2 regions of the Veillonella sp. oral taxon 158 genome follow, and region 1 is predicted to be linked to the other one. Evidence: riboswitches for the same ligand, from Rfam matches in the RefSeq annotation. Region 1 holds a riboswitch; the other holds the start of a gene.
The links. A riboswitch is a leader RNA that binds a small molecule or an ion and turns the genes downstream of it on or off. The one in region 1 is predicted to bind cobalamin.
Positions count from the first base shown of each region.

Region 1 (7,735 bases):
AAGCATTTGCATTACCACTTGCGATTGTGTCGTAACGTCTAACGCAGAAGTTGGTTCATCACCAATTAGTAAAACTGGATCTAATGCCAAAGCCATAGCAATACCTACGCGTTGGCGTTGACCACCAGATAACTCATGAGGGTAACGACGAAGCATGTCAGCCCCATTTGGTAGAGATACAGATTCTAGCAATTCAATAGCACGACGATCACATTCTTCATTAGAGATTTCAATATGAGACTTAAATAATTCTCTGAACTGCTTACCGATACGTACGATTGGATCTAATGCACTACCACTATCTTGGAAAATCATGGCCATATCTTTGCCGCGCAAAGATCTCCATTCAGATTTAGACAAGTTGCGAAGGTCATGACCATTAAAAATCATGGAACCCTCTGTAACTTCACCACCTACAGGTAGTAAACCCATGAGGGCCCGGATCACGGTAGTTTTACCGGATCCAGACTCTCCTACGATGGTTAACACCTTGCCGCGTTCCAAGGTAAAATTCACATCCATAACAGCAGGCACACCTTGGTACGCGATGTTAAGGTTTTCTACAGTTAGTATGTTTTCTGCCATTATAGCTCCTTACTATTTTGTAATTTTGTTAGTAATCCAGTAGTAGTCACTTGGGTACATTACTGCACCTTTCAAGTAAGAACCAGTAACGATATTAGTTTTAGGGTAACCTAAGAACAATGCAGCACCATCATTCATCAATATTTGTTGAATTTGAATTGCATATTCACGACGTTTTGCAGGATCGAATTCAGTTTCAGCTGCGTCGAGTAATTGGTCAACTTGTGGGTTGGAGTAACCAGAACCGTTTTGAGGGTTGGAACCATCCACATTAGTATGCCAGTAGTTAGCTAAGAACCAGATTGGATCGCCTGTATTAGCAGTTACGATGTTGGAGATAAGCATATCATAGTCGCCATCTTGACCCATTTTATCAATCAAGTTATAGTCAACTGTTTTGATTTTCATGTCGATGCCCACTTTTTTGAGGTCAGCTTGTACTGCTTCTGCATAAAGTGGCAATTCTGCACGAGAGTTATATACTACGAAGTCAAATGTTAATGGTTTACCATCTTTATCTAGGATGCCGTCACCATCAGTATCTTTCCAACCATCTTCAGCTAACAATTGTTTAGAGCGTTCAGGATTATACGCATTAGGATCTTTCAAGTCCTTGAAACCGTAGTCCATGGATGGCGGAATTGGAGCAGAACCAGGAATAAATGTACCTTTTAACAATACATCGGCATAGCTCTTACGGTCTGCTGCAGAAATAACAGCAGCGCGAACCTTGTCGTCACCAAGAATACCTTTTTGGTTAATACGAGCCAACACTACACGAAGAGATGCAATTTCATCTACTTTAAATTTATTGTTGCCTTGGAATAAACCAATTTCACCAGGACCGATGTTAACGGCCATATCTACGTCGCCAGATTGCAAGCTCAATGCACGCGTATTAGGATCATCGATGGAAGGAATCTCAACAGTTTTGAATGGTACTGCACCATCCCAGTATTTTTCGTTCGCTGCCATTTCAGCGCGTTCTTTAGTGAAGGATTTAACTACATATGGGCCTGTACCGATAGGGCCTTCTTTAGCGAAGTTACGACCATCTTTTTCAGATTGTACGTCAACGATGAGGAACAGTGGATCCGCCAAAAGACCTGGCATATTAGGATATTCTTTTGTTGTATGAATAACTAATTGTTGACCATTAGCTTCAATGGAGTCATATTCGAAGAATGTTTTCGCACGGTTAGACTTTTCAAATGCACGTTCAATAGATGCTTTTACAGCAGCTGCATCAACTTTTTTACCATTAGAGAATGTTACTTTATCGTTAATTGTGAAAGTCCACGTTTTATGGTCTGGGGATACTTCCCATTTAGATGCGATCCAAGGTTGCGGTTTCATTTGCTCGTCGAATTTAGCCAATGTTTCGCCTACACCATAGCGCATTACAACCCAAGCGAAGAAGTTTTCCGTAGGTTCTAAAGTAGAAGCGAAGTTAGTTACGCCTACTTTCAATACGTCTTTATTTGCAGAGCCGTTGTTATCGGAGCCACAACCTGCGATGAAGGAACCCATCATTACAATGCTAAGACCTGCTAAGAGGGCTTTTTTCCAAGATTTTTTCATGTAAAATCTCCTTGTACCACTACATACAAAACATAAAAACATTTAACATCATGACTATGACAATCCTACATAATCAGTGATGGAAAAAACATACATTATAATCTATCCACCTAGACACTTTCATAAAAGACAGTTCTAGAAAATGAATACATCTCATAGATTACCCTTGGTTCTTCGGATCCACTACGTCACGTAAAGAGTCAGACCAAAGGTTAAAGATTGCTACTACGATAAGGATAGATATACCAGGGAATGCCATGAGCCAAGGACTCGTCTGCAAGTACTGACGACCTTCATTGAGCATAAGGCCCCATTCTGGTGTTGGCGGCTGAGCACCAAAACCTAGGAAGGATAGACCTGCTACTTCAATCATGATGGCCCCAATATCTAAAGCCCCTGTGGTAATAACGAGAGGCATGATATTAGGAATAATATGACGTCTAAGAATTGTAGATGTATTAGCACCCATCATGACAGCTGCCGTTACATACTCCTCACCACGCACCTTAAGCGTCATAGAACGTACAATACGAGCATATTTTGCCCAACCAACAACAGATAAGGCTAAAATCGTATTCACGATACTACCACCCAAAATACCCGCTATGGCAATTGCCAATACGATACCAGGGAAGGATAGCATAATGTCAGTGATACGCATGAGTACCATTTCAACTTTACCGCCAAAATAGCCTGCTGCTGCACCAATGATAGTGCCTACGCTAACCATAATGACAACAATGGTAACACCCATGAACAAGGATAATTGAGTACCATAAATGATGCGAGACAATACATCACGGCCTAGTTTATCTGTACCAAACCAATGTTGACTACTTGGCGCTTGTAATGCTTGACTCAGATTTGAGGAAAAAGCATCGCCAGGTGCAAGCCAAGGCGCAAAGATAGCAATGAGTACCACAAGAAGCATTAAGGTGCTATAGAAAGAGAACAGTTTATGTTTTTGAATGAATTCTGCCATTATGCTCTCTCCCGTTTCAATCTAGGGTCTAATAGTACATATGACGCATCAATTAATGCATTGATACACATATAGGCTAAGGCAACCCACAATACAAAGCCTTCAATCAATGGATAGTCGCGCATGGTAATAGCGTAAACTGCCATGTTCCCTAGGCCAGGCCAAGAGAATACCATTTCTACAACTGCTACACCACCTAATAGCCAGCCCATGACAACACCAAGAATAGTGATGAGCGGCAAGACGGCATTTGGCAAAATATGACCAAATAAAATCTTCATCTCACTGACACCACGAGCACGAGCACCGATAACGTAATCCTTTTCCATTTCTTCAAGGATAACAAGACGAACTTGGCGCATATACTTAGAACCAATTACGACAGCTAATGTAGCAGCTGGCAAAATTACACCTATTGGCGTTATACGAGATGTAGCAATTGGTACAAGACCTAGTTTAAGACCGAAGATATAAATAAGTACAAGACCTAACCAAAATGATGGCATAGATACGCCTACAAAGGATAAAGATCTCAACACATAGTCTACCCATTTATTACGATTTAAGGCGCTTATAATCCCTGCTGGCAATGCATAAAGCAGAGTAAATACTAAAGCAGTACCTGCTAACATTACTGTCCCTGGTAAAGCCTCCAACATACGATCTACTACTGGCTTTTTAGCAGAGTAACTCATCCCTAAATCACCTTGTGCAGCATTCACAACCCAGTTTGCATATTGCACTATAAACGGTTTATCTAACCCAAGCTGAGCCCGAGTCTCATCGATGAGCTCCTGAGACACGATAGTGTCTGCCGTTTCTAGTAGCATCGTTACTGGATCGCCTGGTGCTAAATAGGTGAGACAAAATGTTAAAAATGTGATGCCAAACAAGGTTACAATAAATTGCCCCAACTGTTTGACAAAGCGTTTGCCCATAGGCGCCTCCTAAACTCTCTAAACACTAACAACAAATCAAACGAACAACTAATGTTACCCTCTGCTTAACGCAGCAGTAATACGCCAAAACAAAGGAAAATAAGTCACCTGAGAAACTCAAAAAGGTTAGTCGCCTGACTAACCTAAATTAAGCACAGTATATGCTACCATGCATTTAGAGCAGGCTTTCTGACTCAGATTCATCGCAACATTTCGGCCTTCCCAGTTTCCCAGTGACCCTATAATGAAACCTTGCTCCTCATTACAGCTATTTGCATAGTATGAGATTTACACCCATTTTCCTCTTTTACGCTCGGTAAATACCGACACTCATTAGTTCATTCATTTTTATCGATTATAAATATACTATATTAATATCCTATTTACAATACGCATACCCCTTATGGGTATATGTACATCGTAGATTTTCAATATAATTTTTATACTAATAAAAATTATCGATTACTGATTAAGTCTCTATTTATGTATAAACCTATACAAATCACTTTATATATGTGACTTTTTACCGTATTAACTGTATGCAACTGTATATATATTAATTATTATTATAATGGTAATTTTCTCATGAATTTTTTTTATACATACCGAAAAAACTTTTAATCACTTTAGCAACTATCAATTATTTATAATTAATAAAACCATAATTAATAAGTTTGATTAATATACCAAAAAGAGGCTGTTACTAAGTAACAGCCTCTTATAAGACGAGAGATATTCAGTTAATCGATACTTTGTTGTAAGCGGTGCGCTCTGCGTGTATCCCACGCTTTACGCAAAACATAGATCACGAAACCGATGCTTACCGCTACTGCACTACCTACCATAGCATCAAAGCCACATGCGTAGATTGCATATAAACAGTAGATAACACCTGCGCCGAATACGTAGTTGGAACGTTTAATGCGGCTTTCAGCTACACCAGCCATACGCATCATTGTAGGTACTGCCAAGATGCACAATACATACGGTACTACGTTAGTTACAACAGCTAAGTTTACTAAGATTTCAAATTGCTCACGCAAGGAGTCGCTTGCAGTGAACAAAGTAAGTAATGTTTCAACAGCGAGTAAAATGAATACGCCACGAACAGGAGCGTCTTTGCTATTTACACGAGCGAATACTTTAGGGAAGTAACCGTGTTCCGCTGCGCTTTTGAATACGCGAGACAATGTGAATTGCCAGCAAAGTAAAGCGCCAAAGCAAGAAATAACCATAGCAGCCATAACGATGTTTGCAATTGTATCATTGAACATGTATACGAATGTCAAACCGAATGGTGCGTTAGAATTTAATAAGTCAACGTTAGGAACGATACCGGCCATAACGTTTGTGGACAAGATGTAAACCACCGCCACTGCTAATGTACCTGCTACAGTTGCAATAGGTACGTTTCTCTTTGGATTCTCAACAGCATCAGCATTAGCCGCTGCGGATTCAAACCCTAGGAAGCCCCATAATGTTAGGGAAATAGATTGTTTTACCGCATCATAAAGCGGAAGATCATTTGGGTTCCATGCCGCCCAATAGATAGACGGATCAAACCAATACCAGCCGATTGTACCGATTAAAAGAACCGGAACGATAGAGCCCCAAATAGTCATGTTGCTGAGTCGACCTGTGAAGCGATTGCCTCGGAAGTTCAAAATCGCTGCAAACCACAAGAGCACAATTGTTACTTGGCTTGTTTGTGTAGCATTAAGGTCAACACCAAAGAAAGCTGCGCCATAACCTACGGCAGAAACCGCGATGGCGATATTAGCAATGATGAGAGATATGCTGTAAGCATAGCTCGCCATAAAATGTCCAGTTTTACCGAAGCGGTGTTCTGCATAACCGCCCATGCCCCCTTTATTTTGGGAGAACATACCCGCTTGAGCAAAAATATACGCTAGTAAAAGCGCACCCACAGCTGTCACGAGCCAAGATAAAACTGAAATAGTACCAACTTGAGCCAAATTAGTTGGTAACATAATGATCCCAGCTCCTAGCATATTGGCTGCTACCATTGTGGTTAGCTGGAATACAGACATTTTTTTAGCGGTCGTTTTCATGTATCAATCCCCTTTCATAAGGTGAATTTTTTCTCGTCCATAATTCACTTAAATATAATATACCGCTAAGTAAATCCAGTTCGTGCTGTGATGGGCTTGAATGTGGATTTACCGTTGTTATTCTTATTACGAATTACATAATAACACCTATGAAACCAAAATGAAAGTACTTTATTGGCGGACAAGCCATATTACACGAATTGAATAAATTATAGTTAATTTATCATCTAAAACGAACAGAACTCATTTTAACAATGACAAGGTATATTTTTACCCTATTTTATTCTGTGTATATATGTAATTTTTCCTATCTATCACGGTTATAGTGTCCTAGTACAAGACTATTATTTTCTCACAGTCCACTGTATACGTACGCAAATTTATATTTTTTTAATAGTACATTATCAATTAGAAAAGCCTTTTTATAGGTATTACCTGGCTTTTAAACGAAAAAAATCGATATACACATGAGCTTTGAGCTCTATATAGAGCTTCTAAAACAGACTTATATGTATATCGATCTTAAGTTTTCAATAGAAAGTTAAAATGTAAAACACTTATTCTTGTGCAGATTCAACAATTGCTTTCCATTCTGCAATTTGTTTTTCTTCTTCGGAGATAAGGGCTTTACCATTGTTACGTTGTCTTTCAACACATTCTGGAGCGGTACCAGAGTAGTTGTTACGACCTGCTACGCAAGCTTCGATGGAGATAGCATCAAGGATATCTGCATCAAAATGATGTGAGATAGCTTTGAAATCCTCAACGGATAAATCAAGCAATACGCAACCTTTTTCAATACAATGATGTACAGCATTACCTACGATTTCGTGAGCTTCACGGAATGGAACGCCTTTTTTCGCAAGGTAATCTGCCATGTCCGTAGCATTAGAGAAGTCATCATCGAGGACAGCTTTCATATGCGCCCCATTGACCTTCATACCGCGAATCATTGCCGCATTGATGGACAAGGCAAAGTGTACTGTATCGATAGCATCAAAAATACCCTCTTTATCCTCTTGCATATCTTTATTGTAGGTAAGTGGCAAGCCTTTTAAGGTAGTTAAAAGACCCAGTAAGTGACCATAGGTGCGACCAGTTTTACCACGAACGAGTTCACATACGTCAGGATTTTTCTTTTGTGGCATAATGCTAGAGCCTGTGCAATGAGCATCATCAAGTTCAATAAAATTAAACTCATTGGTAGACCACAAAATCAATTCTTCACTAAGACGGCTCAAATGCATCATCACAAGAGATGCAAAGGATAAGAACTCAACCACGTAGTCACGATCGGATACAGCATCCATACTATTTTCGTAAATACGAGAGAAGCCGAGTAGCTTTTGTGTATAGGTTTGATCAATACCGTACGTAGAACCAGCTAATGCACCTGCACCAAGTGGCATAATATCTGCATGCTTAAATACCATCAACAAACGATCAAAGTCGCGTTCCAACATAGAGAAGTATGCCATCATATGATGACCAAACAATACAGGTTGTGCCCGTTGTAAATGCGTATAGCCGGGCATGATAACATCGCTGTATTTTTCAGCAGTTTCAATGAGGGCTTT
Region 1 is NZ_JAHABE010000002.1:34,716-42,450, forward strand. Features, by position in the region: gene KH364_RS01375 (ABC transporter ATP-binding protein) at 1-585, opposite strand, end outside; gene KH364_RS01380 (ABC transporter substrate-binding protein) at 598-2,166, opposite strand; gene nikC (nickel transporter permease) at 2,327-3,148, opposite strand; gene nikB (nickel ABC transporter permease) at 3,148-4,086, opposite strand; cobalamin riboswitch at 4,248-4,435, opposite strand; gene potE (putrescine-ornithine antiporter) at 4,827-6,158, opposite strand; gene argH (argininosuccinate lyase) at 6,716-7,735, opposite strand, start outside.

Region 2 (7,735 bases), on a different contig from region 1:
AAAGCTTTCACCAAAGTAGAAGATAGCCAAGAAAAAGCCCATAGTTGGAGATAGGTATTGTAAGAATCCTAACACGTTAAGTGGCAATAAACGAGCCCCATATGAAAAAAGGATTAGGGGTACGGATGTAGTAAGGCCTGAACAAACGAGTAGTAGACCGGTGGGGGTCATATTTTCAATAAAAGACCATGATGTAGTATCTACTGTAAGTACATACCATAGAGCTATAGGTGTAATAAGCCACGCCTCTATCGCAATACTCGAAAATGGATGGATGGTGAGGCGTTTTTTGATAGCCCCATAGAGACTAAACGTTACGGCTAGTACAATAGAAACAATCGGTAGCGAGCCTAGCTCATAGGTCATGATAGATACGCCTAGCACGGCGATGGCGATGCTTAATTTTTGTGACCATAGCAAGGTTTCTTTATAGATGACGATACCTAGCAATACATTGAGCAGTGGATTAATATAGTATCCGAGGCTAGTATCGAGAACGTGTTGGTTGGTAACAGCCCAAATATAGGTGAACCAATTGATACTAATCAGCATAGCAGCCAGTAATAATAGTCCTAATTGAGTAAGGTTGGTGCGTAAATAGTGGATATCGATGCGTAGTTGTTGGCGACCGGTGATGATAACAAGGAAAAACATCCAAATGCCGGACCAGATGATGCGGTGCGATAGCACTGAAAAGGAAGAGACTTGATTAAGTAGTGCCCAATATAGGGGGAGTAATCCCCAGATTAAGCAACAGAGTAAAGTCGTACTGAGCCCTTTTTTGCTTATTTCATTCATGATGTAACCTCCTCGTATTGATAAAATCATTATATCATGCTGATAGCATGTATAGTGTTGATAATAGTAAGTATACTTTTAACCATTTCATGAATACTTAAAATAGCATTATGCGTTTTGATTATCGTATATGAATTTTAGTTATAACCTAAAATTTGTTACTTATGATTAACTGTTATGTTCATTGACTTTGTGCATAATCTTACACTATATTGGACTTAGAACAACGAATATAGAGAATAGGTGTCACAAGACTTAATAGAGAAATCGGTACAAGCCGATGCGGTCCCGCCACTGTAAGGACGAGCCTGCTTTCATTCATGTCACTGGAGAAATCTGGGAAGGCGAAAGCGAGGCGATGAGCCCGAGCCAGGAGAACTGCCTATTTGATAATCACCGTTATGTACCTACGAGCGATAGGAAGGGGATTGGGGTATGCTGGCTTCAGTGTTTTTTTGCGTACCTTTCAATAAGAAACCTTACGTGTCACTTTTGGGTGGCACGTTTTTTGTTACCCTTGAAAGTGGCTGTTTAGCGTATGAATCAGGCTTTATAATTATTGAATTAATGGATACAGATTTGAGCTTGATGTGATCCAAGTATAGGAAAGCTCGTGTGATTCATAGATATAACATTTCGCAGGTACGGTGCGCTGTTTCTCGGTATGGTTTCGAGTTGAAAAGGAGGCACATATATGTCTGACAAAAAGACTTCGAAGGACGCAGAACGCGATCTATTAGCACCTGTATCCTTTGATGAATTTGAGAAACCTACGTATGAACAATGGCAGGCTGAAGTTGAAAAGGCGTTAAAAGGTGGCGACTTCCACAAGAAGATGTTCACTAAAACCTATGAAGGTATTACGTTGCAACCAATTTACACACCTGCACTGCATGGAGAAAAAATTCCAAAAGGTGTATACCCTGGGGCAGGCGAGTTCCTACGTGGCACTAAGGCAAGTGGTTATATTAAAGAGTCTTGGGGCGTATCCCAGTACGTAGACGATTCCTTGCCTAAAGATGCTAACCATGCAAGTTTATACGAAATTGTAAAAGGCGGCACTATCCACAACATCCGCCTTGATGAAGCGACGCGCCATGATCAAGATGTGCAAGTAGGCGCATCCGTTGGCGTTGGCGGTACATCCTTGTCCACCATGGATGACTGCAAACAATTAATCGAACGTTTCAATCTTAAAGAAAATCCTTTATACATTGAAACCGGTGCTTCTGCGGCTATCTTGCTCGGTATGTTGGCAGCCACTGTGAAAGGCTCTAAAAAACAAACAGCTGATTTGAAAGGTCTCGTTGGTGCAGATCCTGTTGGCGTTTGGGCTAAAGACGGTGCATTGCATATTTCCTTAGATACAGCCTTTGATGAAATGGCACATACTGTTGTGTGGGCTAAAGAACAAGCTCCAGAGCTTAAAACAGTACTTGTATCTGGCGATGTGTACGCTAATGGCGGCGCTAACGATGTACAGGAAGTGGCTTACGCATTGGCAACAGCCGTTTGCTACGTGCGTCAATTGGCACAACGGAACATCGATATACACACCATCGCTAAGAGCATGATGTTCACCTTCTCCATGGGTGCTAACTTCTTCATGGAAATCGCTAAATTGCGTGCATTGCGTGTACTTTGGGCGCGCATCATGGAAGCTTTTGGTGCTGAAGAAGAGGACCGTGCTGTTCATGTACACGGCAGAACATCGGCTTTCACAAAAACTGTATACGACCCATATGTAAACTTGTTGCGCAATACAACACAAGCGTTCTCTGGCGTTGTAGGCGGTTTGAACAGCCTTGAAGTATCCCCATTCGACCAACCAATTCGCAAAGCGGACGACTTCTCTCGCCGTATTGCTCGTAACATCCAAGTTATGTTGCAAACTGAATTCGAGTTGCGTCAACCTGTGGACCCTGTAGGCGGTTCTTGGTACGTGGAAACATTGGCTGCTGAATTATGCGAAAAAATCTGGACTGAGTTCCAAACGATCGAATCTAAAGGTGGCATCGTGGCGGCTTTGAAAGAAGGCTATCCACAAGCTCAAGTTAAAGCTGTTCTTGAAGAGCGCTTCAAAAACCTTGCATACCGCAGAGATGTGGCTGTAGGTAACAACATGTATGCGAACATGACAGAAGAGCTATTAGATCCTAAACCAGAAAATCAAGAAACATTGCGTCAAAAACGTGTTGCTCACATTGAAGAATACTTGGCAAGTGCGGAGCCAGATGCTATTTCTAAAGCACAGGCTACCCTAGAAGCAGGTACGACAGAGCCTGGCGCTTTGATTGGTCTCATCGAGCTTGGGGCGTTGCAAAAATTGACGATCCGTCAAATCCGTAAGTCTTTAGACGCTGGCGATATTTCTTCTGAAACGATCGAACCAATTACGGCTCATCGCTGGACTGAACAATTTGAAGCACTTCGCATGCGCACTGAAAACTATAAACAACGTACGAAAGATAATGTGAAGGTATTCTTGGCTAATATGGGCCCAATTCCTCAACACAAACCTCGTGCGGACTTCTCCACAGGCTTCTTCGAAGTAGGTGCTTTTGAAGTGATTAAAAATGACGGCCATGAAACTACGGCTGATGCTGCGAAGGCTGCTCGTGAAAGTGGTGCTGATGTTGTGGTTATCTGTTCCACAGATGACACATATCCAGAATTAGTACCGCCACTAGCGAAAGAATTGAAAGAAACTATGCCTAATGTAACGGTTATCTTGGCCGGGGCGCCGCCTAAGGACCTCGAGCCTGTATACCGTGAAGCTGGCGTAGACGACTTCATTTCCGTTCGTGCAAATTGTTACGAAATCTTGAATACATTACAAGATAAGAAAGGGATGTGAGCTCATGTTTAAAAATCCAGACTTCTCCTCTCTTGGCTTGGGAACGCAGTCACCGACATCTCGCGATGCATGGCTTGCTGAACTTCAAAAAGAAACAGGAAAAAGCTTTGAAGATTTATATAATACAACAATGGAGCAAATCCAAGTAAAACCTCTCTACACAGAGATGGATTATGAAGGGATGACACACCTTGACTATATGGCTGGTGTACCTCCATTCTTGCGTGGACCTTATTCCACAATGTACGTAACTCGTCCTTGGACAGTACGTCAGTACGCTGGTTTCTCCACTGCGGAAGAATCCAATGCGTTCTATCGTCGTAACTTGGCAGCGGGCCAAAAAGGTTTGTCTATCGCCTTTGACCTTGCCACACACCGTGGTTATGACTCCGACCATGCTCGCGTAGTGGGCGACGTTGGTAAAGCGGGCGTTGCGGTAGACTCCATCCTCGACATGGAAATTCTATTCTCCGGTATTCCTCTTGACCAAATGTCCGTATCCATGACAATGAACGGCGCCGTATTGCCTGTTATGGCGTTCTACATCCTAGCAGGTGAAGAACAAGGCGTTGATAAAAAGGTTATGGCTGGTACGATCCAAAATGATATCTTGAAAGAGTTCATGGTACGTAATACCTATATTTATCCTCCAGCTACGTCCATGCGTATCATCGGCGATATCTTTGCGTATACATCCCAGTACATGCCTAAGTTCAACAGTATCTCCATTTCTGGCTACCATATGCAAGAAGCGGGCGCTACTGCGGACATCGAGTTAGGTTATACATTGGCCGATGGCCTTGAATACATCCGCACAGGTGTAAATGCAGGCCTTCACGTAGATAAATTCGCACCACGCTTGTCCTTCTTCTGGGCAATCGGTAAAAACTACTTCATGGAAATTGCGAAAATGCGTGCAGCACGTATGTTGTGGGCTAAGATTATCAACAGCTTCGGCTCTGAAAATCCTAAATCCATGGCACTTCGTACACATAGCCAAACCTCTGGTTGGTCTTTAACAGAACAAGATCCGTTCAACAACGTAGCTCGTACATGTATGGAAGCGATGGGTGCCGCTTTGGGCCATACGCAATCTCTACATACAAATGCGCTTGACGAAGCCATTGCATTGCCTACGGACTTCTCTGCTCGTATTGCTCGTAATACTCAGCTTTACATCCAAGACGAAACTAAGGTATGTAAAGTTATCGATCCATGGGGCGGCTCCTACTATGTAGAAGCATTGACTGATGAATTGATTCGTCGCGCTTGGGGTCATATCCAAGAAATCGAATCCCTTGGTGGTATGGCGAAAGCGATCGACACAGGTCTTCCTAAGATGCGTATCGAAGAAGCTGCGGCTCGTCGCCAAGCTCGTATCGACTCTGGTCGTGAAGCGATCATCGGTATCAACAAATATCGTCTAGATAAAGAAGATCCGTTGGATATCCTCGACGTAGATAACACAGCTGTACGGGAAGCGCAAATTCGTCGTCTCGAACAATTGCGTGCTAACCGTGACGAAGATAAGGTTCAATCCTGTCTCGAAGCTATTACACATGCTACAGAATCTGGGGAAGGCAACTTACTTGCCCTTGCACTTGAAGCCGCTCGTGCTCGTGCATCCTTAGGTGAAATTTCCTTTGCTGTTGAAAAAGTATGTGGCCGTCATAAAGCGGTTATCCGCTCTATTTCTGGCGTATACTCCAGCGAATATGAAGATGATGATGTGATCAAGGAAGTTCGCCAAATGGCGGATGATTTCGAAGATCTCGAAGGTCGTCGTCCTCGTATCATGATTGCTAAGATGGGTCAAGACGGTCATGACCGCGGCGCCAAAGTTATCGCTACATCCTTCGCGGATATGGGCTTTGACGTGGATATCGGACCTTTGTTCCAAACTCCAGAAGAAACAGCACAAGATGCGGTGGATAATGACGTTCACATCGTCGGCTTCAGTTCTCTTGCGGCAGGTCACAAAACATTGTTACCTCAACTTGTAGAAGAACTCAACAAGCGAGGTCGTGGAGATATTTTAGTTGCCATCGGCGGCGTAATCCCTGCTCAGGACTATGAGTTCCTACGCGAACATGGCGCAGTGGCTATCTTTGGCCCTGGTACAGTTTTGCCAGTAGCGGCGAAAAAATTACTAGAAACATTGACTAGCCACGTTCAAGACGAAGGCAATGACTGATAATAAACGGCCTACTCCGGATGAATTGCGCAAGGCACAGGACGCTACTTTTACCACTGGTGAAGGTAAGGCGCCAGAATTAGGTGTAAAAAACGCAAGCGCCGAGGGTAGTACCTACCGTCCCGACTGGGTGCCAGAAGATGCGAAAAAAGATGATACCTTTGCGTGTCATGTGATGAAAGGCGTCAAGGAAATGCACGATGGCCTCTTGTCTAGCTCCGCTCATCTGGCTCCGTCGGTACGTCCCGTACAGCGGCGAAAGAAGTTAACTGTCGCTGATTATGTACGCGGTATCGAGCAGGGGGACCGCGTTATACTTTCACGGGCTATCACATTAGTAGAAAGTAATAATAAGGACCATTTCAAACTAGCTCAACAAGTATTGCAAGCCGTATTGCCTCGTACGGGCAAGGCGTTGCGCATCGGTATTACTGGTGTGCCTGGGGCCGGTAAAAGTACATTTATTGAAGCCTTTGGTAACATGCTCATTGACGCTGGTTACAAGGTGGCCGTACTCGCTGTAGACCCTACAAGCCAAGTCACAAAAGGCAGTATTTTAGGCGATAAAACGCGGATGGAAACGTTGACGAAACATCCTGAAGCCTATATCCGTCCATCGCCGGCTGGTGGTACACTAGGCGGTGTGGCGCGTAAAAGTAGAGAAACGATGCTACTTTGCGAGGCTGCTGGGTACGATATCATTCTCGTCGAAACCGTTGGTGTTGGGCAAAGTGAAGTTACTGTGCGCTCCATGGTAGACTTCTTTATGCTCATCGTCTTAACTGGTGCAGGGGATGAATTGCAAGGCATCAAAAAAGGCGTTATGGAACTTGCTGATGCTATTGTGGTCAATAAGGCTGATGGGGACAACCTCAAGCGTGCTCTCATCGCTCGTAGCGATTACGATCGGATGTTACATTACATTCGTCCAGCTACGGAAAAATGGAAGACCCAAGCTTACACATGTTCAGCCGTTACGAAGGATGGTCTCGACGAATTGTGGGATGTGATCCAAGAATTTGCTGAACAAGGTAAAGAAAATGGGGTATTCTTAAAACGACGTCAAGAACAATCCCTCCGTTGGGTACGTGATATGATTGACGAACATTTGCACAACCTATTCTTTAACAATGTAGTCATTCAAGGTCGTATGGGCGAAGTTGAAAATGCTGTTTTAGACGGTGAAATGAGTGAATCACAAGCCGTAGAAGAATTAATTACCGTTTTTGATAAGTCCTTACGATAAGTAGTTCCATACACATACAAGATAAGCAGGCATAACGTATCTTACTTACACACTCCTCTTTATGGACCTACTTTATGGGCTACTTTATGGGCCTACTAATTTAGATATAACTTAAGATGTATCCATAAAAGGCATAGTACCAATGTTCTTATTGAGTTCAGCTCAATAGGCATTGTATACTATGCCTTTTTCTGTATTTTAATACTTAATTTATTAGTTTATCCATACATTTATTTTAATGAATAATTGCTATTGGTTAGCTAATGAAAGTTAGATAATCTATAAGTTTATCTTTTTAAAATACTAAAGTCGGTGTATAATTAAAGTATACTCACCGTTTAATGTTAAGAGGGGGGACATTCAAATGAACAAAAAACTGTTATTACCAATTGGTGTAGTCATTCTGATTATTGGTATTGCCATTTTATTGTTAAATCCAGATCCAGCGGCGGCTAATTTGGAAATTGCAAGAAATGCGACTAATGCGCAAGCAGCGGCTAAGGCTATTTCTGCGAATAACCAATCTTACACCTTGTGGTATTCTATCGGTATGTTCTGTAGCGGTTTAGGATTGGCTTTAGGTGTAGGTGGCTTCATCGTAAACATCATTAAAAAAGACTAATCACGTTCAGAGGCTAAT
Region 2 is NZ_JAHABE010000008.1:80,445-88,179, reverse strand. Features, by position in the region: gene rarD (EamA family transporter RarD) at 1-798, opposite strand, end outside; cobalamin riboswitch at 1,023-1,199, shown strand; gene KH364_RS06435 (methylmalonyl-CoA mutase family protein) at 1,493-3,655, shown strand; gene scpA (methylmalonyl-CoA mutase) at 3,660-5,849, shown strand; gene meaB (methylmalonyl Co-A mutase-associated GTPase MeaB) at 5,842-7,095, shown strand; gene KH364_RS06420 (hypothetical protein) at 7,460-7,717, shown strand.
Region 2: another riboswitch for cobalamin. It lies ahead of KH364_RS06435 (methylmalonyl-CoA mutase family protein); the one in region 1 lies ahead of nikB (nickel ABC transporter permease).